Regions from separate parts of the Pseudarthrobacter sp. NKDBFgelt genome, predicted to be linked through region 1. Evidence: riboswitches for the same ligand, from Rfam matches in the RefSeq annotation. Region 1 holds a riboswitch; each other region holds the start of a gene.
The links. Region 1 has a riboswitch for S-adenosylmethionine ahead of ACKAE7_RS16045 (homoserine O-acetyltransferase). Riboswitches for the same ligand answer to the same signal wherever they lie in the genome.

Region 1 (10,256 bases):
GCCGGGCATGCGGGAAACACGGCAAACTGGAACTGCTGGGAGACGAATTCGGCCGCCATCGGCGGGTGACGCCGTTGTCACCTGCTGATGGCGGCCGAAGCTTACGCGGGCAGTCTCAAGTACCGGCCCGGGTTGATACCCGGCGGGGGCGAACCCATGCCGGGAGGGGGCATCAGATAATGACTGCCCCGTTGGCGGTCTCGAAAGTCACCGAAAGGATCCCGGGGGTTCCGTGCGGTGCCACCCATTCCACGGCTACATCTTCCAGCGGCTTCTCCACGGGTTCACCCAGCCACTCGGTTACCCGGGCGGCAGAGCCGGCTATGGTGAGGCAACTCATCTTGACGTTGCTCTCATAAGCGTTGGAGGGGTGCAGGGAAGGATCGCCCTCCCACTTGAGCATGTACGGGACCTGGGGGTCCGCGATCAGGCCGAGGATGCCGATCTGTTTCCAAACCAGTTCGCGGCCGTCAGGGAACTTACGGTTGCCGTTGACTGAGGAGCGGCCCAGGCGTTCCTCAAAGGGGGCCAGGTCATCTACCTCGACGCACCAGCCCATCCAGCCGCCGCCGGCTGCAGACCGTGCACGCACTGCCTGGCCGAAGGGGGCCTTGTCCGAAGCCGGGTGGTCCAGGACCTCAACGACCTCAAGGTACTTGTGCCCCGCGAGCGGGATGATCATATTCCGGGTTCCGAACCGAGGGTGTACTCCACCCTTCACTGCCTCAACGCCGAGGGCAGAGGAAATACGTTCGGTGGTGGCAGCCAGGCCATCGTGTTCACAGGCGTAAGAGACGTGATCCATGCGCATGGCAACATCTTGGCACTTTGTGATCGGGCTCTCAGCTAAGGGTAGCCTTACTGGGATTTCCCCTGCGGAAAGTGATTGCGCGGACTCCCGCAGGGGTCATGCGCGGGACCATGTTCGTCACAATGCTGTGCCGCTTTGTGCAGGTGTTCCTACACTGGGCTCAGGTTATGAGTGCCAGCGCCAAGCCCCGGCTTGCTGGCCGGCAACCCTCCTTCCGCGGTGGGGTGCCCCGGGTGAGGACCTGGCTGTCCGGTAAATGGCCGGATGGCAAGCGCGGCCCGCGGTGCTTCGTGCATGCCGGGCCCAGTCAAAGGAGCCTTAGTTGTCCAACGGATGGTCATTCGAAACCCGCCAGATCCATGCAGGACAGGAGCCGGACAGTGCCACAGGCGCCCGGGCACTTCCTATCTACCAGACCACGTCCTTCGTTTTTCCCAGCGCCGAGAGCGCCGCCAACCGGTTCGCCCTTGCTGAACTGGCACCCATCTATACCCGCATCGGCAACCCCACCCAGGAGGCCGTGGAACAGCGGATCGCCAGCCTTGAAGGCGGGCTGGGGGCACTGCTGCTGAGTTCGGGCCAGGCCGCCGAGACCTTCGCCATCCTGAACATTGCGGAGGCCGGCGACCATATTGTTGCCAGCCCCAGCCTTTACGGCGGAACATACAACCTCTTTGCCCACACCCTGAAGAAGTTCGGCATTTCGGTGACCTTCGTGGCGGACCCGGACAACCTGGAGCAGTGGCGCACTGCAGTGCAGCCCAACACCAAGCTGTTCTTCGGCGAGGTGGTTTCCAACCCCCGGCAGGACGTCCTGGACATCGAAGGCATCTCCCAGGTGGCACACGAGGCCGGTGTGCCCCTGATCGTGGACAACACCCTGTCCACCCCGTACCTGATCCGCCCGCTGGAATGGGGAGCGGACATCGTTGTCCATTCGGCAACCAAGTACCTGGGCGGCCACGGCTCCGCGATTGCCGGCGTGATCGTGGACTCAGGAAACTTCGACTTCGGCAAGGACCCGGCGAAGTTCCCGGGCTTCAACACCCCGGACCCCACCTACAACGGGCTGGTGTACGCCAGGGACCTGGGCAAGGACGGTGCCCTTGGCGCCAACCTGTCCTACATCCTCAAGGCCCGCGTCCAGTTGCTCCGGGACCTGGGCTCCGCCGTCTCCCCGTTCAACGCATTCCTGATCGCACAGGGCCTGGAAACGCTGAGCCTGCGCGTGGAACGGCACGTTGCCAACGCCACGGAAGTGGCGCGCTGGCTGGAGGGAAGGGACGACGTCGAATCCGTCGCCTATGCGGGGTTGCCCTCCAGCCCGTGGTACGAGCGGGGCCGCAAGTATGGCCCCAAGGGCACGGGCGCCATTGTGTCCTTCAACCTGGCCGGCGGAGCCGAGGCCGGCAAGCGCTTCGTGGACGCGCTGGAGCTGCACTCCCATGTGGCGAACATCGGTGACGTCCGCTCCCTTGTCATCCACCCGGCGTCGACCACCCACAGTCAGCTTTCCCCGGAGCAGCAGGCTGTTGCCGGCGTAACCCCCGGCCTGGTCCGGCTGTCGGTGGGAATCGAACACATCGATGACATCCTGGCGGACCTGGAAGCCGGATTCCGGGCAGCGAAGGATGCCACCGGAGCCTAGCCAGGCACCCGAAGAACCCACCACGGCGGCAGGCCGGGGAAGTCACAACCAGTCACACTCTTGGCGGCAGGCGGGGGCTGTTTCGTACACTCGAACCAGGTCATGAGTGCCAGTGACAGCCCCGGCTTGCTGGCCGGCAACCCTCCTTCCGCGGTGGGGTGCCCCGGGTGAAGACCTGGCCTGCCGGTCATTCGACGGCGGGCAAGCGCGTAGAAGAGGTCTTGCCATGACGGTTACCGTCACCCGTACCACCGTCCCCGAACACGGAATCGTCCGCTATGCCTCCATTGGGGGACTGGACCTTGAAGCCGGCGGCTACCTGCCCGAGGTCACCCTGGCCTACGAAACCTGGGGCACCCTTAACGCGGACGCCAGCAATGCCGTCCTGATCGAACATGCCCTGACCGGCAGCACCCACGTGACCCGCGGCGATACCGACGAACCGGGCTGGTGGGAGCAGCTGGCCGGGCCGGGTGCGCCCGTGGACACGGACCGGTTCTTTGTAGTGTCCATCAACATTGTGGGCGGCTGCTACGGGTCCACCGGGCCGTCGTCGCCGGCACCGGACGGGGCCCCCTGGGGATCCCGGTTTCCCCTGGTCACGCTGCGGGACAGCACTGTGGCGGAGGCCCGGCTGGCTGACCAGCTGGGGATCCGGAGCTGGTTTGCGGTGCTGGGCGGTTCCATGGGCGGAGCCCGCGCACTTGAGTGGGCCATCTCCTTCCCGGAGCGGGTGCAGCGCTGCGGAGTGATCTCCATCGGCGCCGCCAGCACGGCCGAGCAGATTGCGTTCGCACAGGCGCAGACCCTGGCGATCCGCCAGGATGCCAATTTCAATGGCGGCGACTACTACGGCGGCCCGTTCCCCGAGGACGGCCTGGCCCTGGCCCGGCGGATCGCGCACATCACCTACCGCTCCGCGGCGGAACTGGAAGGCAGGTTCGGCCGCGAACCCCAGGCTCCGGAGTCACCCCTGCAGGGTGGCGTCCTGGCCGCCCGCGGACGCTACCAGGTGGAAAGCTACCTGGACCACCAGGGGAACAAGCTGGTCCGGCGGTTTGATGCCAACAGCTACATCGCCATCACCGAGGCCCTGATGAGCCATGACATCTGCCGGGGCCGGGGGCCGCTTCCCGAGACCCTGGCGCGGTCGCGTGCGCGCTTCTTCGTGGCAGCCGTGGATTCTGACCGGCTCTATTTCCCGGCCCAGTCCCGGGAACTTGCCGCGGCCCTGCCGGGAGAAGTGGACGTCCACGTCATTGAGGCGCCGATAGGCCATGACGGCTTCCTGACCGAAATAGGCCAGCTGGGCCACCAGCTCCGGGCGCACCTCTCGGCATAAAACTTCCCCTCACAGGCAGGCAAATGTGCATTTATGCAGATAGCCTCTGCATGATTCGCCGTTGAGCTTGGTGTTCAGGCGGACCATACTCGTTGGGACCCGGCGGTTCGTGGCCAAAATCACACGTATCCGCCACAGACTGTCCCAGTGGTGTCGAAGAAGACGCCGAAGGAGTTCATCAATGAGTACGGAAAAGTCCGCCGCGCGGCGGCCCGAGGAAACCGACGTCAAGTCCTCAGGCCTGAAGAAGGTCGTCACGGCCTCCATGGCCGGCACCGTGGTTGAGTGGTACGAGTTCTTCCTCTACGCCTCCGCCGCCACGCTGGTGTTCGGCAAGCTGTTCTTCCCCAATTCCGGAACCGAGCTGGACGGCATCATCGCAGCCTTCGTCACCTACGCGGTCGGCTTCGTTGCCCGCCCCATCGGCGGCATCGTCTTCGGCCACTTCGGCGACAAGTTTGGCCGCAAGCAGCTGCTGCAGCTGAGCATCATCCTGGTGGGTGTTGCCACCTTCCTCATGGGCTGCCTGCCGACCTTTGCGCAGATCGGCTACTGGGCCCCGGCGCTGCTGGTGTTCCTGCGCTTCGTCCAGGGCTTCGCGGTGGGCGGCGAATGGGGCGGAGCCGTGCTCCTCGTCGCCGAGCACAGCCCGAACAAGTCCCGCGGCTTCTGGTCAAGCTGGCCGCAGTCCGCTGTCCCCATGGGCAACCTGCTCGCCACCGCCGTCCTGTTCACCCTGTCCTCCACCCTCTCCCCGGAAGCCTTCCTCAGCTGGGGCTGGCGCGTCGCCTTCTGGCTCTCCGCAGTGATCGTCATCATCGGCTACTACATCCGCACCAAGGTCCAGGACGCGCCGATCTTCCTCGAGGCCCGCAAGGAAGTAACCGTCGAGAACAAGGGCTACGGTGTTGCCGAAGTCTTCCGCCGGTACCCGCGTGGCGTGTTCACCGCCATGGGCCTGCGCTTTGCGGAGAACATCCTGTACTACCTTGTAGTCACGTTCTCCATCACCTACCTGAAGGTGGTGGTGCAGACGGACACCTCCCGCATCCTGCTCCTCCTGCTGGTGGCACACTTCATCCACTTCTGCGCAGTACCGCTGGTGGGCAAGATGTCCGATTCCCTGGGACGCCGCCCGGTGTACATGGCCGGTGCAATCCTCGCAGGAACGTGGGGCTTCTTCGCCTTCCCGATGATGGACACCGCCAACGATTTCATTATCCTGGCAGCCATCACCATCGGCCTGCTGTTCCACGCCCTCATGTACGCTGGCCAGCCGTCCATCATGGCGGAAATGTTCCCCACCCGCATGCGGTATTCCGGCGTTTCCCTCGGCTACCAGGTGACCTCCATCGTGGCCGGCTCGCTGGCGCCCATCATCGCCAGCTCGCTGCTGGCCAGCTTCGGCTCGTCCCTTCCGGTGGCGTTCTACCTCCTGGGCGCCTGCGTCGTGACAGCGATCTCGGTGTTCTTCCTCAGGGAAACCCGCGGTATCTCACTTCATGATGTCGATGCCGCTGACGCCCAGGGCACCGCCGATCTCCTGGCCGCGGCCAAGAAATAGCCGCCAGGAAGTACTCCCCACGGCACAGCACCACGGCCACGGCAGCTGCCTGTCCACAAACATAAAGTCAGGAACACCATGCGAGCAGCAGTCCTCTATTCCACAGTTCCTCCTGGCACCAGTTACGCCGAAGCGCAGCCCCTGGTGGTCCAGGAGCTCAGCCGCCCCGAACCCCGCGCCGGCGAGCTGGGCGTCACCGTCACCTACTCCAGCCTGTGCCACTCAGACCTGTCAGTGGTGGACGGATCCCGCGTCCGGCCGCTTCCCATGGCACTGGGTCACGAGGCCGTGGGACGGGTAGCGTCGGTGGGTGAGGGCGTCACCGACGTTTCCGTGGGGGACCACGTGGTCCTCGTTTTCGTCCCCAGTTGCGGTTCCTGCCGCGCCTGCCTGGCTGGGCGGCCCGCGCTCTGCCACCGGGCCGCCGAGGTCAACGGCTCCGGTGACCTTCTGCACGGTGAGGCGCTGCTGCGCACGCCTGCGGGGGAGCGGATCAACCACCACCTGGGGGTTTCCGCCTTCGCGGATTACGCGGTGGTGGCCCGCGAATCAGTGGTGGTGATCGACGACGACGTCCCCGACACAGTCGCGGCGATGTTCGGTTGCGCCGTGCTCACCGGAATGGGCGCCGTCCTCAACACGGCCGACATCCGGGAAGGCCAGTCCATCGCCGTCTTCGGGCTCGGCGCAGTGGGGCTTTCGGCCGTTATGGCTGCCACGCTCGCCGGTGCCTCCGCCGTCATTGCCATTGATCCGAACACGGCCAAGCACGGACTTGCCATGAAGTGTGGGGCAACCGCGGTGGGGACCCCGGAGGACGCCGCCCGCCTGATCTCGGAAGCCGCGGGTGACGGCGTGGACATCGCGATCGAGGCAGTGGGCTCGGCCCCGGTGATTGCGTCCTGTCTCGGGCATGTGACGAGGGGCGGCGCGGTGGTTTCCGTCGGCCTGCCGCACCCCACCGCTGAGCTGACAGTGCCTGCGCTGCAGTTTGCCGGCGCGGGCAAGCGGCTGCTGGGCTCCTACATGGGCGACGCCGTTCCGGACCGGGACATTCCCCTCTACCTGGGGTACTGGCGCGAGGGCCGGCTACCCGTTGAGCTGCTGCACACGGACACCAGGCCACTGGCGGAGATCAACGAAGGCCTCGACGCGCTCGCCGCCGGGCAGGTGGTGAGGCGGCTCTTCCAGGCGTGAAACCGGCCTTGGGGCCACGACGCCGGCGTCCTCCACCGAAGCTGTCAGCAGCTCAGGCGGCCAGCAGATCCTGGCGCTCCGCCACCTCATGCTGAAGCGCACCGATCACGGCCTGCACCCGGGCGGACCGCAGCGACTCCGGGCGGGCCACTGCCCAGATGGGGACCTGGCGCTGGAACGCTTCGGGGAGCACCGGAACGAACTCGGGGTTGCGCGCCACCATGAAGTTCGGCAGCAGCCCGATTCCGGCGCCCCGGCGCACCGCCTCCACCTGGGCAAAGATGCTGGTCGCCTGGAAGCTGGACTTCGGCATTGGAAGCTGCGAGGACCGGTGCCCCAGCTCGGCAACCTGGAGCGCGGACTCAACGTAAGAGACGAAGCCGTGCTGCCTCACGCCGTCGGGCGTCTCCGGCAGGCCGCGCTCCGCGGCGTAGGCGGGGCTGGCGTAAAGCCGGAGGAAGTAGTTGGTCAGGAAGATGGCCTGGGCGTTGCTCACGTCGGTGCGTCCCACCACCACTTCAAGGTCCACGCCGGAGCGGTTCTGGCTGACCCTGCGCGTGGCACTCAACATCTCCACGTTCAGCAGTGGATGCCGCTGCTGCAGGCGGACCAGCGCAGGCGTCACGAATTCGGCGCCGAACCCGTCGGAGGTGCTGATGCGCACCATGCCGGACAGGGCGTCCCGGTCCTGGCTTGTGGCAGCGGCCAGCGAGCCGAGCGTTTCCTCGATCCTTTCCGCCGCGGCCACGGCCGAAGCTCCAAGCTCCGTGAGTTCCCACCCGTGCGGGCTGCGCTCCAGGGTGCGGCCGCCCAGCTGCCTGTCGAGGGCCAGGATCCGGCGCGAAATGGTGGTGTGCGTTGTGCCCAGCGTTTCGGCGACGGCGTTGAAACGCCCCAGCCGGGCCACTGTCAGCAGGATCAGCAGGTCGTCCGGACTCGGTAGCTGCGTCATGCCTGCCTTCCAGGCATGTGCATCAGTGCACATGCCATCTGTGATTTTTTCCCTTGATTGCACTATAGCGGGGTGTGATGGTGGACACAGACGTTACGGCCGCCGGTCGGAGACACAGCAAAGGAGCTTATGCCATGGCAGTAATCGGTTGGATTGGTTTGGGGAACATGGGAGGGTCCATGTCGGCGAACCTGGCAAAGGCCGGGCACGACGTACGGGGGTTCGACCTCAACCCGGCAGCCCTCGCCGCCGCTGAAGCCGGAGGGGTAAAGCCGGCAGGCAGCATCGCAGAAGCCGTGGCGGGCGCCGACGCCGTCTTCACCATGCTTCCGAAAGGCGAGCACGCCAAGGCGGTCTACCTGGGCGGGGACGGGGTGCTGGCGCACGCCGCTACAAACACCCTCCTCATCGATTCCTCCACCATCGACATCGCAGCCGCGAAGGAACTGCACGACGCCGCCGCTGCCGCCGGCTTCCGCTTCGTCGACGCCCCGGTTTCGGGCGGCATGAGCGGCGCAAAGGCTGGAACGCTGACGTTCATGGTGGGCGGCGAACCGGGCGCCGTGGCGGACGCCAGCCGCTTCATCGAGCCGATGGCCGCCAACGTCATCCCCACCGGCGGACCCACCACGGGGCAGGCGGCCAAGATCTGCAACAACCTGATGCTCCTGATCAACCTGGCGTCCACGGCGGAGGGTGCCGTGCTGGCGGACAGGCTGGGCCTGGACAAGAAAGTCTTTTGGGACATCGCCTCGGTTTCCTCCGGTGACAGCTGGGCCCTGCGCACCTGGTATCCCGTACCGGGTGTCGTTCCCACCGCAGCATCCAACAATGAATTCGCACCCACGTTCACCGCCGAACTGGCGAACAAGGACATCGGACTGGCCATCAGCGCTGCCGAGGACACAGGAACGCCGCTCGAAATCGGCAGGCACGTGCAGCAGCTGTACCAGCGCCTCATTGACGCAGGCGAGTCCGGCAAGGACTGCTCCATGATCATCAAGCTTGCCGATGGCTCGCTCGATGCTGCGAAGTAGCTGCCTGCGCGAGTCCGCCGTCCACGCCACAGCCATCTGAACTCCTTAGAAAGAAACCTTCATGCACACCATTCCGCATTACATCAACGGCAACCGCGTCACCGAGGCCGAGCGCTTCGGCCCCGTCTTCAATCCCGCCACCGGCGAGCAGGAAAAACAGGTGGCGCTGGCCTCCGCCGCCAGGGTGGAGGAAGCCATTGCCGCAGCCAAAGCCGCGCTCCCGGCGTGGCGGGCCGCGAGCCTCGCCAAACGGACCAACATCTTTTTCCGTGTCCGCGAAATCCTCAATGAGCGCAAGTCCGAGCTCGCCGCCATCCTGACCAGCGAGCACGGCAAAGTTCTCTCCGATGCCGAAGGGGAGATCTCCCGTGGCCTCGAGAATATCGAGTTCGCCACCGGCCTGTCCCACATGCTCAAGGGAGAACGCTCCGAGCAGGTGTCCAGCGGTGTGGATGTCCACTCCGTCCGTCAGCCCGTGGGCGTGGTGGCCTGCATTACGCCATTCAACTTCCCGGCTATGGTGCCGCTCTGGATGATCGGCAGCGCCCTGGCATGCGGCAACACAGTGCTTCTGAAACCCAGCGAAAAGGACCCGTCCTCTGCCGTGTTCATCGCTGAGGTGTTCGCCGAGGCCGGACTCCCGGCCGGGGTGCTGAACGTGGTCCAGGGCGACAAGGAAGCCGTGGACACCCTGCTCGAGCACCAGGATGTCAAAGCAGTCAGCTTCGTTGGATCAACACCCATCGCCCAATCGATCTACAAGCGGGCAGCCGACCACGGCAAACGGGTCCAGGCCCTGGGCGGAGCTAAGAACCACATGGTGGTCCTGCCGGATGCGGACCTGGACATGGCCGCCGACGCCGCCATCTCCGCCGCCTACGGCTCTGCGGGTGAGCGATGCATGGCGGTGAGCGTGCTCGTCGCCGTCGGCAGCATCGCCGACGACCTCGTGGCTGCCATCAAGAGCCGGATGGCCACCCTTAAGATCGGCCCCGGCACGGATCCGGCATCGCAGATGGGTCCGCTGATCACCGCGGAACACCGCGAGAAAGTTGCCTCCTACGTTGCCGGCGCCGAAAGCGAAGGGGCCACGGTGGTTGTGGACGGCCGGTCACAGCAGTTCGACTCGAACGGGTTCTTCATCGGCGTCAGCCTGGTGGACCACGTCAAGCCCGGCATGAAGGTCTACGACGACGAGATCTTCGGCCCCGTCCTGTCCGTGGTCCGGGTGGACAGCTACAGTGACGCTGTCCGCCTGGTCAACGACAACGAGTTCGGCAACGGGGTTGCCATTTTCACCCGCGACGGCGGCGCCGCGCGGCAGTTCGAGTTCGACGTCGAAGCCGGGATGGTTGGCGTCAATGTGCCCATTCCGGTGCCGGTGGGCACCTTCTCCTTCGGCGGTTGGAAGAACTCCTTGTTCGGTGACACCCACATGTACGGGCCGGACAGTATCCGGTTCTACACCCGCGGCAAGGTAGTGACCACCCGGTGGCCGGACCCGGCAACATCGGTCATCGACTTAGGCTTTCCCCAGGTGGACTGAGCCAGCAGGCCGACTGAACGGGCGGATGCCGGTTGTGCCCTAGCCGTCCATGATTTCGCTGCGGCGGGCCATGTATTCCTCAACGGACAGTTCTCCGTTGCTGTACTGCTGGTCCAGTTCCGCGAGCTTGCGCGCCCGGAACCCTTGCGGGGCCGACGG
Region 2 (10,256 bases), on a different contig from region 1:
GTGAACCCAGGGGACGGACGTGTCCAGCTGGTTCCAGACCAGTCCCAGCGTTCCGTGGGGGCGGAGGACGCGGGCCAGTTCGGTGCTGGCCCTCAGGGCATCGCACCAGTGCCACGCCTGCGCTACGGTGACGACGTCGAAAGCCGCGTCAGGCAGGCCGGTCGCCTCTGCGGTGCCAAGGACAGCCGTGGCGGCGGGGCAGTGCTCAGCCAACTGCCCGAGCATGTCCGCTGACGGGTCCACGGCCGTGACGGACAGACCGAGGTCGAGCAGCAGTTCGGTGAATTTCCCGGTACCGGCGCCCACGTCGAGCGCATTGCGTGCCCCTGGAGGCACCAGCCAGCGCGCTGATTCGCCAGGGTAGCCGGGCCGCACCTGCTGGTAGTGCCTGCCGCCGTCCTGGAAGCTCTGGCCGAGCTCCCGGCGCCGGCCGTGATCCAGCCGTGGGCCACCCCGTGCCACGCGCGGCCTCCTTCATCCGGTTTTTTGGTGTCCTCCGAATTTACCGCATCAGCCGCAGCGGCAGGGCACCAGCCGGCAGGCCAGCCCCGGGTCAGTCGTCGATGCAGGGCGCGGCTCCGGCCGTTCCCGGTGTGTTGGGCGCCCAGTGGGGGTACGTGCGGTTGTCATGGGCCGGAACCCAGCGGCCCGCGTCCACCACATAGTCCCAGCCAAGGCCCTTGGTCCGCAGGTCCCGGATGCCGGTCAGCAGACGCTCGGCATCCTCCAGCCTTGAACCGACGCCGAAGCTGGCCCGAAGGGAACCGGAAGGAAGGCCCAGCCGCTTCAGCAGCGGGTGCGCGCAGAAGCGGCCGTCGCGCAGGCCCACTCCATGTTCTGCCGACAGGTAGGCGGCCACCAGGCCGGCGTCGTAGCCTTCCACGGAAAAGTTGACCACGCCGATGGTGTCGGTGTCCGGGTTCGTGTCCTTGAAGATCTGGTGGACGGTGACGCCGTCGATCTCCTGTAGGCCTTCCACCAGGAAGGAGCGGATGGCTGATTCGTGGGCATGCCAGCGGTCCTGGTCCAGTTCCGCGATGACCTGCGTGGCGCGGGCCAGGGTCGCCGCACCCAGCACGTTCGGTGATCCGCCCTCGTGGCGGGCCGGGCCGGTTGCCCAGCTGACGCCGTCGAGCCTGGCTTCCTTGACGGCGCCGCCGCCGGCAAGGTGCGGTGTTCCGGCGTCGAGCCAGTCCGGCCGGCCCACCAGCACGCCGGCACCAAAAGGTGCGTAGAGCTTGTGGCCCGAGAAGGCTACGTAGTCGACGTTGTCCGCGGTGATGTCGATCCGCCGGTGTGGGGCCAGTTGGGCCGCGTCCACCGCGATCCTTGCCCCGTGCTCGTGCGCCAGCGCGGCAAGGGCACGGATGGGAAGGATTTCGCCCGTGACGTTGGAAGCTCCGGTCACGGCGAGCAGGCTGACGCCGCCCTGCTGCAGTTCCGCACGGACGGTGTCAATCGTTTCCGCAATGGTGTCCGCTGCCACGATGCTGCGGTGGGGGACACCCTGCCACGGCAGGAGGTTGGCGTGGTGCTCAATGTCGAGGTAAAGGACGTCGCCGTCGGGCCGTCCGTCGGTGACAGGCAGGCATCCCGCCAGCAGGTTGAGGGAGTCAGTGGTGTTCCGGGTGAAGATCACCGAATCGTCCGGGCGGCCGCCCACGAAGTCGCGGACGATGGCGCGGGCGTTCTCATAGACCGAGGTGCTGATCTGGGACGCGTAGCCGGCACCGCGGTGGACGCTGGCGTAGAAGGGCAGGATCTCGTTGAGGTAGGCCGACACCACCGAGAGGGCGGGGGCCGATGCGCCATAGTCCAGGTTGGCGTACCGGACGTGGCCGCCGTGGATCAGCGGGGCCTGGATTTCGGCGCCGCTGACCGCGGCGAGCGGACGGCCGGCGGCGGTGCGGCGCTGGTTAAAGAGCTCCGGTGAACCCGGCAGGGCGGCTGCCTGATGCTGGACAGCGGCTTGGGGGGAGGCGGCTTCGGGGGAGACGGTGGCAGTTGTCACAGAGACCTCACTTCACAACAGGACTCCATGCAGGAATCCGCGCTTGCCGCATCCGTTCCGGACCGGCCTGGTCGTCACCCGGGGCACCCCACCGCGAATGGAGGGTTGCCGGCCAGCAAACCGGGGTTTTGCGCTGGCACTCGTGACCTGGTTAAGAGCGTAAGACATGGGCAGCGAAGGTTAAAAGCCCGCGGAAATGTTAAGGGCTTTGTTACGTACGGTTGAAAAGAGGCACCTGAACCGAAGAACACGACGGCGGACGCCTCCTTTCGGGGGCGCCCGCCGTCGATTATTCGTGCTGCCGGGACTAGAGGAGGTCGTCCAGGTTCGGGTTAAGCCGGCGCAGCACCTCGGAGTGCAGGATGGAATTGGTGGCCAGGGCGTTCCCGCCGAACGGACCGTCCTCGCCCTCCAGCGAGGTGAAGCGGCCACCCGCCTCCACCACGATGGGCACCAGTGCGGCCATGTCGTAGAGGTTCAGTTCGGGCTCGCAGGCGATGTCCACCGAACCTTCGGCCACCATGCAGTAGGACCAGAAGTCACCAAACGCCCGGGTCCGCCACACGTCCTCGGTAAGGCCCAGGAATTCATTAAGGTTTCCGCGTTCCTTCCAGCCGCCCAGGCTCGAATAGGAAAGGGAAGCATCGGACAGGCTGGACACATTGGACACCCGGAGGCGGGTGGCCGCGGCAAGGGAACGCCCCATGTAGGCTCCCATGCCCTTGGCGGCCCACCAGCGCTTGCCCAGGGCGGGAGCGCTGACCACGCCCACCACCGGCTCGCCCTCATCCACCAGAGCGATCAGGGTGGCCCAGACAGGAACGCCCCGGACGAAGTTCTTGGTGCCGTCAATGGGGTCGATAATCCACCGCCGCGACCCGTGGCCTGTGCTGCCGAACTCCTCGCCGAGTACGGCATCGCGTGGACGGGACCGGGAGAGCTGGCCGCGGATGGCCTCCTCGGCTGCCTTGTCCGCATCGGTGACGGGCGTCAGGTCCGGCTTGGTCTCAATGTGGAGGTCCTGGGCCTTGAAGCGGCTCATGGTCTGGTCATCCACGGAATCGGCCAGGACGTGGGCCAGGCGCAGGTCATCGTTGTAGCTCGAAGCGGGTTGGATCATGGTTCCAAACTACCGTCTGCGCGCCGTTCTGCCGGGAAGCGGGCCCGTCAGGTGACGCTTCCCAGTTCCTTTGCCTCCTGGGCTTCCAGCCGCGGGTCCGTGCCGAGGAGGCGCCGAAGGGAGCCAAGCCTTGCTGCTCCGGTGGGGCCGGCGTGCCCCGCGCCCACCCATGCGTCCAGTCCGCAGTTCACCGCAGTGGCGGTGTGCTTGCACCCTCGCTCGCAGTCGTCGATGCCGGGGGAGAGGTCCGGGAACGAGCGGAGGATGCGGTCCGGGTCCACGTGCGCCAGGCCGAACGAGCGGATGCCGGGGGTGTCGATGATCCAGCTTCCGGATGGCGCATCCGCCAGCTTCAGCGCAAGGGCCGACGACGACGTGTGCCGGCCGCGGCCCGTCACGGCGTTCACTCCGCCGGTGGCCCGTTCCGCCCCGGTCAGCGCATTGACCATCGTTGACTTTCCAACGCCTGAGTGTCCCAGCATCACGGTGACCTTGCCGTCCAGGTAGCCCCGCATCTCGGCGACGGCCGAGCTGTCCAGCCGGGCGGACAGGCCGTCGTCGGAACGGGCGTCAATGCCCGAGGCCGCGGAATCGGCCGTCCGGCTGATGATCACGGGAAAGTCCAGGTGGGTGTAGGTGGACAGCAATTCCGCCGGATCTTTGACGTCCGCCTTGGTGACCAGCAGGATCGGTTCGATGCCGGCGTCGTAGGCGGCCACAAGGGCTCGGTCGATGAAGCCGGTCCGCGGCTCGGGGTTCGCTGCTGCCACCACGATCACCAGCTGGTCGGCATTGGCCACCACTGCCCGTTCCACAGGGTCCGTGTCGTCCGCGCTGCGCCGCAGCAGGGTCTTGCGGTCCTGGATCTTCACCAGCCGTGCCAGGGTGTCCGGCTCCCCGGAGACGTCGCCGACCAGAGAGACAAAATCTCCTGCGACCACCGGGTTCCGGCGGAGTTCCCTGGCCCGGGCGGCAATGACTACCCGCTCCTTGCCGGAGTCTTCTCCCACCACTGCGGTGTACCGGCCCCGGTCAACGGTGATGATGCGTCCCGTGACGGCGTCATCATGGCTTGGCCTGTCCTTGGTGCGGGGCCGGGAGCCCTTCTTGCTGGGCCGGATCCGGACGTCCGATTCATCCCAGGAATCAGTGCTACGCGCCACCGCTGGAACCTTCCGACGCCGCTGCGGCGGGGCCATTCTGCGCCAGCATGTCTGCCCACAGCCGGGGGAAATCCGGCATGGTCTTGGCGGTGGTGCCGATGTCCTCCACCTGGACGCCCTCCACGGCGAGGCCGAGTATGGCTCCCGCGGTGGCCATGCGGTGGTCGGCATAGCTGTGCACGACGCCGGCATGCAGCTGTGCGGGACGGATCACCAGGCCGTCGCTGGTTTCCTCAGCGTCGCCGCCAAGTCGGTTGATCTCCGTGACCAGGGCGGCGAGGCGGTCCGTCTCGTGGCCCCGCAGGTGCGCGATGCCGGTCAGCCGGGAGGGGCCGGCAGCCAATGCACACAGGGCGGCCACGGTGGGCGCGAGTTCGCTGGTGTCGGCGAAGTCTCCGCCCTTGATGCGGGGGCCCCCGGTGACCGTGAGGACGCCGTCGTCCAGTGTTACCTCGGCGCCCATCGTGGCGAGGATGCTGCGCCAGAGGTCACCGACCTGCTGCGTTTCGTCCGGCCAGCCGGGGATCCGCACGGTTCCGCGGGAGGCCAGCGCGGCGGCGAGGAAGGGACCGGCGTTGGACAGGTCCTGCTCGATCCGCTGGTCGAAGGCGCGGATGGGGCCGGGGCTGACCACCCAGTGGTTGGGCACCGAGTCATCAACGGCAACCCCGGCGCCGCGAAGGACTGCCACGGTCATGTTGATGTGGTCGAGGCTCGGCACCGGCTTGCCCACGTGTTCGAGGTGCAGGCCCTCGGTGAACCTTGCGCCCACCAGGAGCAGCGCCGAAACGAACTGGGACGACGCGCTGGCATCGATGACTAGGTGGCCGCCGCGGACCTCACCTGTGCCTTCCACAACGAACGGCAGTGACGACGGCGTCCCGCCCCCCTCTGCGGAAACGGCCACTCCCAGCGCAGTGAGCGCCTCGATGATGGTTCCCATCGGCCGTTTGCGGGCATGGGGGTCGCCGTCGAACACGCTTTCGCCGTTCCGCAGCGCGGCCAGCGGAGGAACGAACCGCATGACCGTACCCGCGAGCCCGCAGTCGATCCTTGTGAGGGGAGACACAGCATCCGGGTCCAGCGGAACCACTTCCAGGTCGGGCCCGAAGGCACCGTCCCCGGGAACCTCCGTGATGGTGGCGCCCAACTGCCGGAGCGCCTCGATCATGAGGGCTGAGTCCCTCGAATGCAGGGGTGCCCGCAGGCGGGACGGCCCATCGGCCAAAGCGGCAAGAACCAGGTACCTGTTGGTCAGGGACTTCGAACCGGGCACGGTGACGGTGGCATCGACGGGCCGGGAGGCGAAGGGCGCGGGCCAGTGGGGAAGGGGCGTTCCGGAGTCATCCCGGACGGCGGCTGCTGCGGTCATGCGTTGTTAGGCCCCCGTGGCCTGTTCCACAGCGCGCCGCACAACCTTGTCCGCCTTGTGGAGCTTCTTGTTGGTGGTCTTCCGGGCGTCGGCCGCCAGGTGCGAGGCGTTCTTGCGTGCATCCGCGGCCAGGTGTTCCGCTCGCCAGGCCAGGCCCGGCTTGCCGGCTGTGTCAACGGATGCCAGCAGGGCGCCGCCGCTCAGGGACAGGTTCTTGAGAAGCTGGTTACGGCGGTTTTCCCGCCCTTCCTTGGTGCTGATGTCCGCACTGCGCCACTCAACAAAGGTGTTCAGCAGGGAGATCACCGTGAGCAGCGTGGCCGAGAGCCTGGAGAATTTGCCCAGTCCGAAAAGCACGCCGGCTCCCACCTGCGTTCCGCCGATAACGCGGGCCAGGGTTTTCTCGTCCGACTTGAAGGGCAGGGACGCGGCAGCCTTGCGAAGCAGCGGCGAAAGCTGCTGCGCGGTGTCATCGGCATTCTTGAGCTTATCCACTCCGGCAATGACGAAACTGGAGGCCAGCATGGGGCGGGCGAGCGTGCGGAAAAAGGACATGGATTTCCTCCTGGATGGACGAACCGCATCGAAAGCGGCGGAGTCCGTTCTAGTCTTGCACTTTTGGGGAATATTTGCCGAAGGCATGAGGTTATTCATGACGCATCCGGGAATGCTCTGCCGCAGGGAAACCCTGGGCTACATCTGGGCCTGCCGGCAGGCACAGATCGACGGATGCAGATTTCCAGATGCAGATACAGGGATGGACAAGCAGAGCGGAGTTGTGCCCTTGGCGCGGGTGTTGGACGGAATTGAAACAGCAGGCCCGGTGGCGATGGACTCATTCGAGGCTGAACCGCTGAGCTATGGCTCGCCGCGGGCGCGCAGCCTCCCAGTAGACTTGAAGGCAATGAGCACCCTGGATCCGGCCGTCGCGGCCATGTATGAGGCTTCCGACAGTGAAGCGAAGAGCAGCGCAGCAGCAGGGCATGAGGCTGCGGACTCGGCTGTGGTCCCGGCGCCTGCCGAAACCGGCGGGGACCTGGTGGATGTTTCCACTGAGTCGGTGGAACAGCGCCGCCTGAGGTTCGAACGCGATGCGATGCAGTACGTCGATCAGCTGTACTCGGCTGCCATGCGCATGGCGAGGAATCCGTCTGACGCCGAGGACCTTGTCCAGGAGGCCTATACCAAGGCCTTCTCTGCTTTCCACCAGTACCGGCCCGGGACCAACCTCAAGGCCTGGCTGTACCGCATCCTGACGAATACCTACATCAATCTGTACCGAAAGCGGCAGCGTGAGCCGCTCCAGTCCAACTCGGACACCATCGAGGACTGGCAGTTGGCGCGGGCCGAGTCACACACCTCCAGCGGACTCCGTTCCGCCGAGGCAGAGGCGTTGGACCACCTTCCGGATTCCGACGTCAAAAGGGCGCTCCAGGACATCCCCGAGGAATTCCGCCTTGCGGTCTACTTCGCGGATGTGGAGGGGTTCGCCTACAAGGAAATTTCAGAAATCATGAACACGCCCATCGGCACGGTGATGTCCCGGCTCCACCGTGGCCGGAGGATGCTGCGGGACATGCTGGGGGAGTACGCCGCGGAGCGCGGGTTCAAGACGGCCGCTACTTCACAGGACGCGGCAGAAAGCACACAACAGGAGAGCAGGAAATGAGCGACTGCCAGGGATTGGGCGACTGCGACGACAGCCGGATGCAACGCATCTACGAGTACCTCGACGGTGCCCTGACCCGTGAGGACATCACGGAGATCAAAAACCACCTTGATGACTGCCCGGAATGCACGGAGCAGTACGACCTTGAGTGCGTGATTCGCAACATGGTTAAACGCTCCTGCAGCGAAGCTGCTCCGGAGAACCTGAAGAACGCCATTCTTGACCGGATCCACACCATCCGGCCAGTGGACGCCTAGGACCGCCCCGCCCCAGCTGATAACAAAGGACCCCGGAAGCCATGTGGCTTCCGGGGTCCTTCGTTTGAACCGTAGTTCCTGGCATGTGCCTAGGTGTTGGGGCGCTTCCCGTGGTTCGCGCCGCCACGCTTACGGTCACGACGCTTGCGTGCACGCTTGCTCATAGCTGGCCTCCTTAATGTTGGTACTCAAAAGAGCTGCCCTCAAGTCTCCCACATCACGGGGCGGCCCGCGAACCAGGAACAGCCGGATGACCTGCGCATTGACGGCGGTGCGGCGCCTGGGGGTTAGGAGTTCAGCGAGTTGCGGATGGAGATGCCGGCCTGCTCCAGCACGGTCCTCAGCGTTTCCAGTGCCAGGGGACTGAGCGGTTGCCTGCCGGCCTGCAGCCGCAGCTCCGCCCTAAGGTCGTCCCGGAACTGCTGGAGCATCATTTCGGCTTCCTTGAGGGACCGCTGGCTTTCGGCCGGAAGCCGTCCGGGGACCCTGAAGTCCGTGGACAGTGCGCTGGCACGGGCTGCCTCGGCGGTGGCGGCAAGATCCGCACGCAGGCCCCTCATGTTGCTGCGGATGTCCTCGCGCAGGTTGTCAGCCAGCCGCCGGACAGAGGCTGAAATGTCGCTCTCCACCCCTGCCAGCTCGTCGCGGCGGCGGTTAAGCTCGGCCAGCCCGGCGGCGGTGATGTGGTAATTCGTGCGGCGGCCGGCTGATTCGGTGGCCACCAGGCCTTCCTCCTCGAGTTTGCCCAGCCGCGGGTAGATGGTGCCGGCGCTGGGGGAGTATGTTCCGCCGAACCGCTCCTTGAGCGCCTTGATGAGCTCATAGCCGTGTTTTGGCCCGGACTCAAGCAGCGCCAGGAGATACAGCCGGAGCGCGCCGTGGGCAAAGACCGGTGCCATTACGTGCCTGCTTCTGCGTTTCCTGCCACGGTCCTGTGGAAGATGGAGGTCTTTCCGGACACTGAGTTGGTCCGCACCAGCATCAGCTGGCCGTCAGGGCCCGCAATGGTCTCCACCTTGCCCCCCACTACCGTGTACCGCTGGTCTCCGATCACCACCGCGCCGCTGGCGGACTTGGCGATGATGTCCACGCCTACGTCGTGGGGCAGCCGGATGGTGAGGTCTCCCGAGACCGAGTTGGCTCCGAAATCGTGGGTGAAGCCCTGGAGGTCGAAACTCATGTCCCCGCTGACCGTGTTCGCCCGGATGTTGGTGAGGCGGCCGGATGCCGTCACTTCACCGGAGACGCTCTTGGCTGTCAGGACCCCGGTGTGGTTGCGGATGGAGACTTCTCCGCTGACAGTCTGGACGTGCAGTTCCCCGCTTGTGCTGTCCGCCATGACCGAACCGGAGACCGTGCTGAGGCGGGTGTTCGCGGCTATGCCGGACACCAGCCCATCGCCGCTGACGGTGCCGGCCTCAACGCTGACGTGGGCGGGGACGGCAATGCTGATGACGGCCGAGTTTTCGCTGTTGTGGTTGACCGTTCCCATGAGGTTCTTGAACCAGCCCTGGGGGCCGTGCAGTTGGTGGCGGACCTCCAGCCTTCCGCCGCTCAGTGAGACAGCCACCGGATCGCCGTGCACATCCGAGATCTCTACCCGGGTGACGGGTTCCTGGTGCGTGACGACGTCGAACCGTCCCTGCACCATGCCAAGTTTCAGGGACGTCACGCCGTCGACGTCGATGGTCTCCGGACTGGTGACAGTCCACTCTTGATCGGTCATGGGCCCTCCAGGCGATATATCGTGTTGACCTTCCCCAACGTACCCCCGCCGTAGGGGGCAGGTCAAGATATATCGCGAACCGGCGTTACTCCGGAGCGTCCAGGCCGAGCCACTGGAACCAGCCACGGTGCAGCACCAGCCACGCCATCAGCCCGTAGCCGGCCTGGCCGGGCGTGCCGCCCTGGGCTGCCAGATCCTGGCGCCACTGTTCGTGGTTCAGGAGCGGGGAGAAGGTGTCCACGTACAGGTGCTTGCGCCGGGTGGTGACATCGGCGAAGGCGGTGTTGAGTTCGTCAAGGCGCCTGTTCTGCGCGGGGTCCAGGGTGGGCGGCGGGCCCACGACGAAGACTTCGATGCGGTTCTGGGACGCCGAATCCAGGATGTTGGCCAGGTTGAGCCGGCTGCGGGCAGTGGAGAGCCCGAACTGTATGTCGCGTCCGGAGAGCCCGATCACCAGACGGTTCTCTGCTTTGTCGCTGAAGCGCCGGCCGGCCTCTTCGAGCCAGCGTGCGGCGAGGCCTTCCGTTCCTTCCTCCGGGCAGGGGAGGGCGTAGCTTTCGAGGAGCATGCTGTCCCGGGGAGTGCGGGCCAATACGCGGCCCAGCCAGCCGAGGGCCCGGGGGTCACCCAGTCCGGCCAGCAGTTCATCTCCTACAGCTGCAATCCGCAGCTTCCTGTCTTCCACGCGTTCCTCTTTACGTTGGTGCCTTGCCGCCGCCACCGTGGACCTGGTTCCGGCCACGGGGTTGGGCTGTGCATGCGATTGGGGCTTTTCATCCGGCGCTGTGTATTTCCACCAGCGCCGTGGACTCCATTAAACAGAACCGCCCGGCCGGAGTCTGGGATTTCGACGTCCGGCCGGGCAGCCTTAGTGCTTACTTCCGTGCAAATGCCTGCTTCAGGAGGACATCCTGTTCCGCGGCGTGCCGTTTCATGGA
Region 3 (10,256 bases), on a different contig from region 1:
ATCCCGGCCCGCACCCTTTCGTTGACCTGCTGCTGCTGCTCCCTCCGGCGGCTGGAAAGTTTGAAGTTGCCGAACAGGAGGAACAGGATGATGCCCACGAACGGGACGAAGAAGATACCCAGGAGCCAGGCCATGGCCGTGGTGGGCCGCCTGTTGCCGGGAATGATGCCCACAGCCAGCACCCTGATCACCAGGTCGGCGATACCCAGCACCACAACCAGCCAGCCTGGAGCGGTGCCGGCAAGCGAAAATGGCCACAACACGTGCGATAACCCCCGGAAAAATGAGCTCCGGCGGACGGTTTCCAGCCGGGGCACTCCGCCCAGCTTATCGGTGGGGCACCGCACTAAGCTGGACCCATGACCTCTCCTGCGCCCGTGGTTCTCGTTATCCTCGACCCCACCTTCCCTGACGGCCGGCTGGCCGACGCCTCGCAGCCGCAGCTGATGGTGACAGACCAGGGCGCCACCCGGGGCGACGGCGTCTTCGAGACCATGCTGGCGGTGGGCGGAAACGTCCGCAAGATCCAGGCCCACCTGGACCGCCTTGCCGGCTCCGCAGACGCGCTTGACCTCTCCATTCCGGGCCAGGACGAGTGGCGCCGCGCCATTGCTACCGCGCTGTCCGAGCACCGGGCCCAGAACCCTCCCGGGGCGGGGGCCGGGGACGGGGATGAACTGGTGGTGAAACTCGTGGTGACCCGCGGCGTGGAAGGCGCAACTGCCCCCAACTGCTGGGTCCAGGTCTCGCCTGTGGGCGCAGGCGCCCGCCGCCAGCGCGAAACCGGGATCGACGTAATCCTCCTGGACCGCGGCTATGACAGCGACGCCGCCGAGCGCGCACCCTGGCTGCTGCTCGGCGCCAAAACACTCTCCTACGCCGTCAACATGGCCGCCCTCCGCCACGCCCATAAACAGGGCGCGGACGACGTCATCTTCATCTCCTCGGACGGCAGGGTCCTGGAGGGTCCCACGTCCACCGTGCTGCTGGCCCACGTGGAAAAGGCCGACGACGGCACGTCTGTGAAGCGCCTGATCACACCGCAGCTGGACAGCGGCATCCTGCCCGGAACGTCGCAGGGGGCGCTGTTCACCGCCGCCAAGGCAGCCGGCTGGGACCTGGGCTACGGCCCGCTGGAGCCCCAGGACCTGCTGGACGCCGATGCTGTGTGGCTGATTTCCAGCGTCCGCCTGCTGGCACCGGTCAACCACATCGACGGCAAGCAGGTAGGGACGCCGTCAGTGCAAAAGGAGCTCACTGCGGAACTGAACGGGCTGTTCGCGGGCATCCAGTAGGCCGGCCTGCGATTCGGGCCGTTGCACTCTAGGTTCCGCAGGGACAGTGGCCGTAAGGTGTGGTTCATGGACTCGCAGACGCAGCCGGATGGCACCCTGACCTTTGACGAATGCTGGGAACTCCTGGCCAATGACACAGTCGGCCGCCTTGCCGTGGTGGTTGATGGCCACCCGGAGATCTTCCCGATCAACTATGTGGTGCACCGCCGGAGCATCGCCTTCCGGACGGCCGGCGTCACCAAGCTCTGGAGCGCCCTGTCCGAACGGCCTGCGGCCCTGGAAATTGACGGCTACGATCCCCACACCGAAGAGGCGTGGAGCGTGGTGCTGCGCGGAGACACCCAGGTCATCGAGGACCAGGCGGACAAGGATGCCGTAGACAGCTTGGGTCTCGAGCCGTGGCAGCCGGGCGAAAAGGCGAACTACATCCGGCTCTCAGCCCGGGCGCTGACGGGCCGCCGCTTCAAGGTGAACCGCCCGGACGTCTGGGCAACCCGGGCGCAGGACAGGCGCCGCGCTTCCTTCGAATAGTGGTGTCCAAGGCTCTCCGGCGGCAGGAAATTTCCGACGCCGGATGGGCAGTTGGGGGCGGCGGCTGACCGGTGGGGATGGATAGTCCATACGCTTGCTTGATTGGTTGTCTACGGGTAAAGTCTACATTGTAGATGCGGCAGTGACACCTTCATCCACACTCCATTGCCCCGTGCACGGCATTGAGGTTAGCTGCTGTAGCCGAACGGCAGTACCACCGCACTTAGCGAAGGGAAGCCGTCTTGGCACATTCGCAGTTCGACCTCTTTCTCAAAGAAGCCACCTACCTCGACCAGGCCTCGGAATCCACGCTGGACCGCGACCGCCTGTACGGCCTGTACACCAGCTGGTGCTTTATCAACCAGCAGAAGCCCGGACCGGAATCCGAGTTTTGGGCAGCCATGAACCACCGCAGGATTGCTTCCGGCCACAACGGGCTGCGCATGAAGGGCCCGGCTGCCGCCGATTACATCCTGGCGAGCTACCCCGGACTCGTATAACAAGCCGCAGTAGACAGATAACGGCGTGGACCACGTGCTTTCGGCACCGGGGTCCACGCCGTTCCTGTATCCGGGGACTCCTACCTGCCGCCGGATGCCGAATCATTTCGGTCGCGTAAACGTTGCTCCGTCTGCGGAGCACCCCCCTGAAAGGTGCCCGGTACATGACTGGCAGCAGCGCTTATCTGCGCGGAGGACTCCTCATCCGGTTGCTCGAGGTCGCGGATGCCCCTGCCTTGGCCAGGGCCTATCAGCGCAATCTGGAGCACCTGGCTCCTTGGGAGCCGAAACGCACTGACAGGTTCTTCACCAGCGGACACCAGGCGGACATCATCCGCGCCAAACTCGCCCAGCACGCGTTAGGCACCGAAGTCCCCTGGGTATTGGTCGAAGGAGAGGACGACGGCGGAGGCACAGTGCGCGCAGGCCACCGAGCCGGACGCGTGGTTGGGGCGGTCACGCTGACGGGAATCGTGCACGGCCCCTTCCTCAGTGCCAATCTGGGCTACTGGGTGGACCACGAACTCACCGGGCAAGGGATCGGCACAGCCGCCGTTCTCCACGCAGCCAACTACGCCCGGACGACGCTTGGGCTTCACCGTATCCAGGCGGCAACCCTGCCCCACAACACAGCGTCGCGGCGGATCCTGCAGCGTGCAGGGTTCCGGGAGATCGGGGTCGCGCCGGAATACCTGAAAATCGCGGGGCAGTGGCAGGACCACCTGCTTCACCAGCTGATCCTGCCGCACGCCTGAGCCCCTCCTGTCAGCCCCCGGCAAGAGCGCACGGGCTGCGCGCCGGGGCGCATCCTCAGGTGGGGATGATTTTGAAGAGGAACCGCGTCCGCACCATTACCCAGAGGAGCCCCAGCACCACGGCGTAGGCCAGGGTGTTGATGAGGATGTTCTCTTGCTGGAGCACCGAAATGTTGGCGATCACGGCGATGAGGACCACATGCATGATGAACACGTAGAGGGTTGCTCGGCCCAGGGGAACCAGGAACCAGCCCAAGGCGCGCTGTACCGGTTTCCAGTACGCGGTGAGGAAGGCATACGCCGCCACCACCAGGACCAGGACGTTGAGCAACCGGCCCGGGGCAAGGTAGGTGCGCCCGAAGAACAGGTCGTACATGGCCCGGTACGCGGTGTCCGGGATGATCGCCAGTCGCACGTCAAACCCGTTGGCCAGGTACGGGTTGCCCCAGGACATAAAAGCGAACGCGAAGGCCAGGGCAGTGCAGGCCGCCACCACCCACGTGTGCGCTGAAAGCCAGGCCACGATGCCCCGCCGGTGGAACCCGGCCGCCAGGCCGATGACGAACAGCACCTGCCACACCAGCAAGGGGAATGAATCCTCGAACTGCGACGGCAAGAGCCGGAAACGCGTCACCGTACCCACCGCGTACACGGCCAGTGATGCCGCCAGCACCCAGACAGTTTTGCCGCGGTTGAGGGCGGCCAGGATCAGCGGGCTGGCCAGCAGCAGCACCACGTAGAGGCCCATCACGTTGAACTGCCACGGCCCGAACTGGAGCAGCAGGATGGCGGGAAGCACCTGCGCCGGCACAGGGAACTGGAACAGCGATTCCATGCCCGCGTAAAGATCGTAGGTGCGTCCGGCTCCGTCGTGTCCTGCCCCGCCGGTGCCCTGGTCCACGAACGTTGTGAGCGCCTCGGTCCGGAAGAAAGGCAGCAGCGACAGGAGGAAGACGCCCACCAGCACCACGAGCGCCGTTACGTAGAGCTTGCCTGCCCGGCGCGAGGTGAGGTCCACCACCGTTCCAAAATCGTCCTTCGCCCTGGGCCCGTAGACCATGCCCACCACCAGGCCGGAGAACAGGACGAACAGCTCGGCACCCGAAACGAAGCCCACCGCTTCCTGGGTCAGGAGTTGGAACAGCGACACCATGCCCAGGTGGTTCACCACCACGAACACGATGGCCAGGCCGCGGAGCAGGTCCACGCGTGAGTCCCTGCCGGACGGATCGCTGTAGCCCCACGCCGTGACCGCACTCAACCTGGCGGGGAGCTGCCACAGCGCCACCAGGAGGATGATGAGCGCGGCCCCAACGGTCCAGGCGGCAGCCCCCGAAAGCGTATTGGACCTGACGAACCCGGGACCCGAGCTGACATCGGTAACAGGCCCCGTCAGCACAGGCGACTTCTCAAGCCGGGTGTGGGCAGCGTCCGCAATACCGGCGTTTCCGGTGAGCCGCCAGTCGATGCTGGCCACCCCGGTGTCCCGTGTGCTGGTGCGTTCGTCCCAGACCACTGCCCCGGTCAGTGCAAAGTCGGGTGACGCGGCAACGCCCAGGACCTGATCCCACCAGCCGTTCTTGATCTCCCCTTCCGCAGCGCCTCCGGAGGACGGGCTGTAGAAGGCTGAAGTCTGCAGCATGAAAGGCTTGTCCAGCCCCGCGGCATATGTCCCGTAGAAGTTCTCCCCGCCGGAGGCCGTGAGCATCTCCTGCAGCTCACCGGTGCGGGGTACGGTATTGACGGCGGCGCCCCCTGCGGTGTCATCGTGGTAGGCCGTCAGGCCCACCCAGTCCACGGCGTCGTCTCCCGGGAAGTAGGGTTCGTAGGCTTTGTCCGAGCCATTCCAGGCGCCGTCCCCATTAGTGTCCAGCAGGGAGAATCCCTCAGTTCCGGGCCCGGGCGCATTCCGGTTCCGGTCAAAGGGGTAGTCCTTGCCCAGGTACGGCTCCCACACCATGACATAGCTGGCGCCGGCATCCCGAAACGCCGCCGTTACCGCCCGGAATGCCAGCCGGTAGTCGCCCGGCTGCTGGCCCCATTCCACCCAGCTGGCATTCATGTCCGGCGCAAAGCGGATGAGCAGCTGGCCATTGAAATCCCCCTGCAACCGGCGCACTTCCCCAGCGAAGGCCGCGGCAGCGTCAGCGGTGACCTGGTCCAGCGGGACAGCAGGCCTCACCGTGAGCATCACATGGGCACCCTGCCCGGCGGATTGCTCCAGGAAGCCCCGGATATCGTTCTCCTCCGCGGCACGGAACGGGAAGGCGATGTCGTGTCCGAAGATTGCGGGGGATGCCCTGAGCCGTTCGGAGAAGCCGCCGGCGGTGTCCTCTCCCCATTCGAGGACTGCCCCCAGCAGCGGCTTGCCTTCCTCCGGGAAGCTCCGCGCTGCCTGCGCTGACCCGGCGGGCACCACCACCGCCAGGACGGCCATCAGCACGGCGGCGAGGAGCGCAGCCATCCGGTGGAGGGGCCGCAGCCGGCGGCTCCGGGCGGGACGTGTGGACGCGGCATCGGATTGCGTGCTGATGAAGACCCCCCAGGGACTGATTTCTCCAGTGGCGGGGCGGAGCGCCCCTGCAGAAACTTTATCGGGCTGACGGGGGCGGCAGGCACCTGGCGCCCGCGCACCCAAGGTGGCGTCGCCGTCGTAAGTTAAAGAGAGGCGGCGGACGCGTCTTTTGCGCCGCGGTCCGCCCTGCATCCTTCAGTTACGCAACATGACGACGACGGCGGTGCAGCGCCGGGCGGCAAGTGTTACGTTTTTGGGGAGTAATGAGTACCGGCGCCAAGCCCTGACTGGCCGGTCGGCAACCCTCCTTCCACGGCGGGGTGCCTCAGGTGAATACTCGGCATATCGACCATTCGAGCTGCAAGCGTGAGAGAAGGAGATCCGTCGTGTCTGACGCACCTGCCCCTGAAGAAAAACTGTCCTACCGCCTCGTCAGCGGCCCGGACAACCGTGAATTCTGCGAGCGGATCTCGAACGCCCTGGCCGAAGGCTATGTGCTGCACGGCAGCCCGGCGGCAACCTTCAACGGCACCAGCGTGATCGTGGCACAGGCCGTGGTCCTGCCGGCAGCGATCGCCTCTGCGGACGCCGCAGTGGCGGACGCCGTGGACGACCTCGAGTCCGCCGGCGACGACCTTGAGTTCGACGGCGAGGGCCACGCGTGAGCTACGCAGGAGACCTGACGCCGCAGGAGGCCTGGGACAAGCTGGAACAGGGCGCCATCCTGGTGGATGTGCGCACCGAGGGCGAATGGGCCCACATCGGGATCCCGGAGACTAAAGCAACAGAAAACGATCCGCTGTTCATTCAGTGGACTTTCCCCGGCGGCATCCCCAACCCTGACTTCATCAACGACCTCAACCAGCAGGCGCCCGAGGACCGTTCAACCGAACTGGTGTTCCTGTGCCGCTCCGGCCAGCGGTCCATCGCGGCAGCCATAGCGGCCACCCAGGCCGGCTTCACCTCCTACAACGTGCTCGAGGGCTTTGAAGGCGACCCCGACCGCTTCGGCGAACGCACCGTCAACGGCTGGAAGAACCGCGGCCTGCCAACCAACCTGGGAAAGATCTAAGTGACCTTCAACGAGGATGCCGCCGGCTGGAGCCCCGATACCCAGGCCGTGCGTGGCGGGCTGGACCGCACCAACTTCCAGGAAACCAGCGAAGCCATTTTCCTGAACTCAGGCTTTGTCTACGAATCCGCCGCTGCCGCCGAGCGCGCCTTCACGGGCGAGGACGAGCGCTTTGTCTACTCCCGCTACGGCAATCCTTCCGTGGCCACCTTCCAGGAGCGTCTCCGCCTGCTGGAAGGAACCGAGGCGTGCTTTGCGACGGCGTCCGGGATGTCCGCTGTGTTCACCGCCCTCGGTGCCCTGCTGGCAGCCGGAGACCGCGTGGTTGCCGCCCGCTCGCTGTTCGGATCCTGCTTTGTGATCCTCAACGAGATCCTGCCGCGGTGGGGCGTGGAAACCGTCTTCGTGGACGGGCCGGACCTGGAGCAGTGGAGCGAGGCCCTGTCCAAGCCCACCACCGCCGTCTTCTTTGAATCGCCATCCAACCCGATGCAGGAGATCGTGGACATCGCCGCGGTCAGCGAATTGGCGCACGCAGCCGGGGCGACCGTCGTCGTCGACAATGTCTTCGCCACTCCCCTGCTGCAGCGCTGCGGGCAGTTCGGCGCGGACGTCATTGTGTACTCCGGAACCAAGCACATCGACGGCCAGGGCAGGGTGCTCGGCGGCGCCATCCTGGGCACCAAGGAGTTCATCGACGGCCCGGTGAAGCAGCTGATGCGGCACACCGGACCGGCGTTGTCCGCGTTCAATGCGTGGGTGCTCACCAAGGGCCTTGAGACCATGGCGCTGCGCGTCAACCATTCCTCGGCCACCGCGCTGCGGCTCGCAGAGTGGCTGGAGGAGCAGCCTGCTGTCAGCTGGGTGAAGTACCCGCTGCTGAAATCGCACCCGCAGTATGAGCTGGCGGCAAAGCAGATGAGCGCCGGAGGCACCGTCCTCACCCTCGAGCTTGCGCCCTCCGGGGGCCGTTCCGGGAAGGAAGCAGCGTTCGCGCTGCTGGACGGCCTGCGGATCATCGATATCTCCAACAACCTGGGCGACGCCAAGTCCCTTATCACCCACCCGGCCACCACCACGCACCGCGCCATGGGGCCGGAGGGCAGGGCGGCGATCGGCCTGAGCGACGGCGTGGTGCGGCTTTCCGTTGGGCTGGAGGATGTGGACGACCTCATCGGCGACCTGGAGCAGGCGCTCAAGCAGATCTAGCACTCCGGACGGTGGTGGTGGACATGCCTGGAAAGGTCGCTGCTCCCGGCTGGCGGCTGCTGCTGTCCAACATCCCCCTGCCGGAGCAGAACTTGCTGGGCATCGCCGCCGGCGCGGCCCTTCAGCGCCTGGTTCCAATCAGGCTTTCGGGGATATCAAGCCGCTGGCAGAGGCGTCTGCGGACAGCGGGCGGCGCATCGCTCGCCGCAGGTGGCGTCCTCGTCACTTGGTCATGGTGGGCAGCCCACCGCACTCTCCTCACCCGGCCGGCTGAGCTTTTGACGTCCGGCCCGTATTCATTCTCGCGCAACCCTATGTATGTGGGCTGGACGCTGCTGCATCTGGGCATTGGGCTGGTACGGCGCAACGCGTGGAGCCTGGCCGCACTTCCGGTGGCGGCCGGTGCCGTCCATCGCCAGGTCTTGCGGGAGGAGGCCAGCCTCGCCGCTTCCTTCGGTGGGGCGTTCGCTGAGTACCGGAGGGCGGTGCCGCGCTATGTGGGAAGGCGCTGTGCGGGCATCAGGCGCTGTGTGGGCTTCAGGTGCCCTGGACGGAGAGGCGGACTTCGACGGCGTCGCCTTCGCTGATCCGTGCCTTGGCCCTGATGGCCTTCTTGACCGGCAGGAGGTACGTCCCTGTTTTGGTGTCCGGGAAGAGCGAGGTCTGCCAAGTGTGGCCGGCAATTTCTGCACTCACCTGGACTGAGCCAAACGCCTTGCTGCGCCCTGCATTTTGTGCGCGGACATCGTCCGCCACGTCCGGCGGCAGGGTGAGGAAATGCCAGCCAGCCTCGCCCGGGTACAGCCACAGCTCCGCTTTGAACGAGTACGACGACGTCACGCGCCGAGTATGGCATGCCTGCGGTAGTGCCGCCAGGGCTGTGGATGACCAGCAGCCCACTAGTTATCCACAGCCCCTGCCGCATGGCTCTTTTTGTCAGACCCCCGCAAGATGATGTTTGTATGGAAACGAACCCGGCGGTGGTGCAGGCGGAGGAAGCCGTTATGGCTGGCATCGCTGCGTTTACTGCTGCGTTGGATGGCAGGGACGGTGCCGCGGCTGGTGAGCCGGATCCTGCCGCAGAAGCGGGCCCAACTCCTGCTGCTGGTTTGGATGATGAGTTGCAGCGGGTTGCTGATGGGGCGTTGGATGTCCTTGCCGGGGTGGCCCGGGCGGAGGCGAAGCTGGCGGCGTTGAAGGCTCAGGCGGTTCAGGTTCTCGCGGCCGCCACGAGTGTGCTGAACGGTCCGCCGTCCTCGCCGCATGAGGCCACGGCGCAGGACCGGAGCCTGGTGGCCGAGGTCGGGTGTGCCCTGGTGATCGGTGACCGCGCCGCCGGTGCCTTGTTGGCCGAGTCCCACGCCCTGACAACCACCCTGCAACGGACGCTCGCAGCGTTGCAGGGCGGTTCGATTTCCTGGGCGCATGCCCGGGGGATGGCGGAGGAGGCAGCCACCCTCGACGCCGCCGGGGCAGCCGCTCTGGAGGCGCACTTCCTGGACCCGGACACGGTCCGGCCTGGCGCCGCGGCCATGATCGGGGAGATGCCCGCCTACCGGTTCAAGGCCAAGGCCCGTACCTGGCGCGAACGCCACCATCCCGAATCGATCGAGAAGCGCCACGCCAAGGGTCTGGCGGACCGGCGGGTGGAATACCGGCCGGACCAGGACGGCATGGCCTGGCTCTCGGCCTGCCTCCCCGCCCATCAGGCAATGGCGGGCTGGAACCGGCTCAACGCCCTCGCCCGGGCCGCGCAGGGACCCGACGAGTCCCGCACCCTCACCCAGATCCGGGCCGACGACTTCGCCGAAGCGATCCTCACCAGCGGCGCCAGCCGCGGTAATGGAGACAGCTCCCGCCTTCATACAGACGACAGCTCCCGCCTTCATACAGGCGACAGCTCCCGCCTTCATACAGGCAACAGCGAATGGGTGAGTACAGGCAACGGCGACGGGTTGGGTACCAACGACGGGGCGGGTGCCGGGATGGATCCCGTCGGGCTGTCGTCTGCGGTGCGGGCGCAGGTGCTCGTCATGGTCCCGGTAGTCGCGCTGATGGGCCTGACGGATGAGCCGGCCGTGCTGGACGGCTTCGGGCCCATCCCGCCGTCCATGGCACGGGACCTGGTCGCGAACGGTGCCGATTCGTTCCACCGGGTCCTTGTCGATCCGAGGGACGGGGCGCCGCTGGAGATCGGGCGGACCAGCTACCGGGTTACCAAAGCCATGCGGAACTGGCTGCGGCTGCGGGACGGCACATGCCCCTTCCCCGGCTGCAGCAACCCTTCGTTGGATAACGAGGCAGACCACCTCCTGGCCTGGCACCATGGCGGGACCACCGGGATCAGCAATCTCGGACAGCCCTGCCCGAAGCACCACA

Region 2: another riboswitch for S-adenosylmethionine. It lies ahead of ACKAE7_RS08695 (aminotransferase class V-fold PLP-dependent enzyme); the one in region 1 lies ahead of ACKAE7_RS16045 (homoserine O-acetyltransferase).
Region 3: another riboswitch for S-adenosylmethionine. It lies ahead of ACKAE7_RS03125 (DUF1737 domain-containing protein); the one in region 1 lies ahead of ACKAE7_RS16045 (homoserine O-acetyltransferase).

Annotation. Positions count from the first base shown of each region.
Region 1 is NZ_JBJURL010000067.1:379-10,634, forward strand. Features, by position in the region: gene ACKAE7_RS16035 (VOC family protein) at 173-811, opposite strand; SAM riboswitch class IV at 975-1,091, shown strand; gene ACKAE7_RS16040 (bifunctional o-acetylhomoserine/o-acetylserine sulfhydrylase) at 1,134-2,459, shown strand; SAM riboswitch class IV at 2,558-2,673, shown strand; gene ACKAE7_RS16045 (homoserine O-acetyltransferase) at 2,686-3,801, shown strand; gene ACKAE7_RS16050 (MFS transporter) at 3,983-5,365, shown strand; gene ACKAE7_RS16055 (alcohol dehydrogenase catalytic domain-containing protein) at 5,444-6,562, shown strand; gene ACKAE7_RS16060 (LysR family transcriptional regulator) at 6,615-7,514, opposite strand; gene mmsB (3-hydroxyisobutyrate dehydrogenase) at 7,649-8,551, shown strand; gene ACKAE7_RS16070 (CoA-acylating methylmalonate-semialdehyde dehydrogenase) at 8,613-10,097, shown strand; gene ACKAE7_RS16075 (hypothetical protein) at 10,137-10,256, opposite strand, start outside.
Region 2 is NZ_JBJURL010000024.1:30,223-40,478, reverse strand. Features, by position in the region: gene ACKAE7_RS08700 (methyltransferase domain-containing protein) at 1-462, opposite strand, end outside; gene ACKAE7_RS08695 (aminotransferase class V-fold PLP-dependent enzyme) at 554-2,011, opposite strand; SAM riboswitch class IV at 2,046-2,159, opposite strand; gene hisN (histidinol-phosphatase) at 2,319-3,131, opposite strand; gene ACKAE7_RS08685 (ribosome small subunit-dependent GTPase A) at 3,179-4,294, opposite strand; gene aroA (3-phosphoshikimate 1-carboxyvinyltransferase) at 4,284-5,666, opposite strand; gene ACKAE7_RS08675 (DoxX family protein) at 5,673-6,221, opposite strand; gene ACKAE7_RS08670 (sigma-70 family RNA polymerase sigma factor) at 6,571-7,335, shown strand; gene rsrA (mycothiol system anti-sigma-R factor) at 7,332-7,592, shown strand; gene ACKAE7_RS08660 (50S ribosomal protein bL37) at 7,682-7,756, opposite strand; gene ACKAE7_RS08655 (PadR family transcriptional regulator) at 7,880-8,491, opposite strand; gene ACKAE7_RS08650 (DUF4097 family beta strand repeat-containing protein) at 8,491-9,318, opposite strand; gene ACKAE7_RS08645 (GDSL-type esterase/lipase family protein) at 9,404-10,003, opposite strand; gene ACKAE7_RS08640 (multifunctional oxoglutarate decarboxylase/oxoglutarate dehydrogenase thiamine pyrophosphate-binding subunit/dihydrolipoyllysine-residue succinyltransferase subunit) at 10,194-10,256, opposite strand, start outside.
Region 3 is NZ_JBJURL010000007.1:14,469-24,724, forward strand. Features, by position in the region: gene cls (cardiolipin synthase) at 1-260, opposite strand, end outside; gene ACKAE7_RS03100 (aminodeoxychorismate lyase) at 360-1,295, shown strand; gene ACKAE7_RS03105 (pyridoxamine 5'-phosphate oxidase family protein) at 1,362-1,826, shown strand; gene ACKAE7_RS03110 (hypothetical protein) at 2,069-2,326, shown strand; gene ACKAE7_RS03115 (GNAT family N-acetyltransferase) at 2,491-3,081, shown strand; gene opgC (OpgC domain-containing protein) at 3,137-5,545, opposite strand; SAM riboswitch class IV at 5,856-5,969, shown strand; gene ACKAE7_RS03125 (DUF1737 domain-containing protein) at 5,983-6,261, shown strand; gene ACKAE7_RS03130 (rhodanese-like domain-containing protein) at 6,258-6,668, shown strand; gene ACKAE7_RS03135 (O-succinylhomoserine sulfhydrylase) at 6,669-7,877, shown strand; gene ACKAE7_RS03140 (isoprenylcysteine carboxylmethyltransferase family protein) at 7,901-8,464, shown strand; gene ACKAE7_RS03145 (DUF1905 domain-containing protein) at 8,415-8,717, opposite strand; gene ACKAE7_RS03150 (endonuclease) at 8,840-10,256, shown strand, end outside.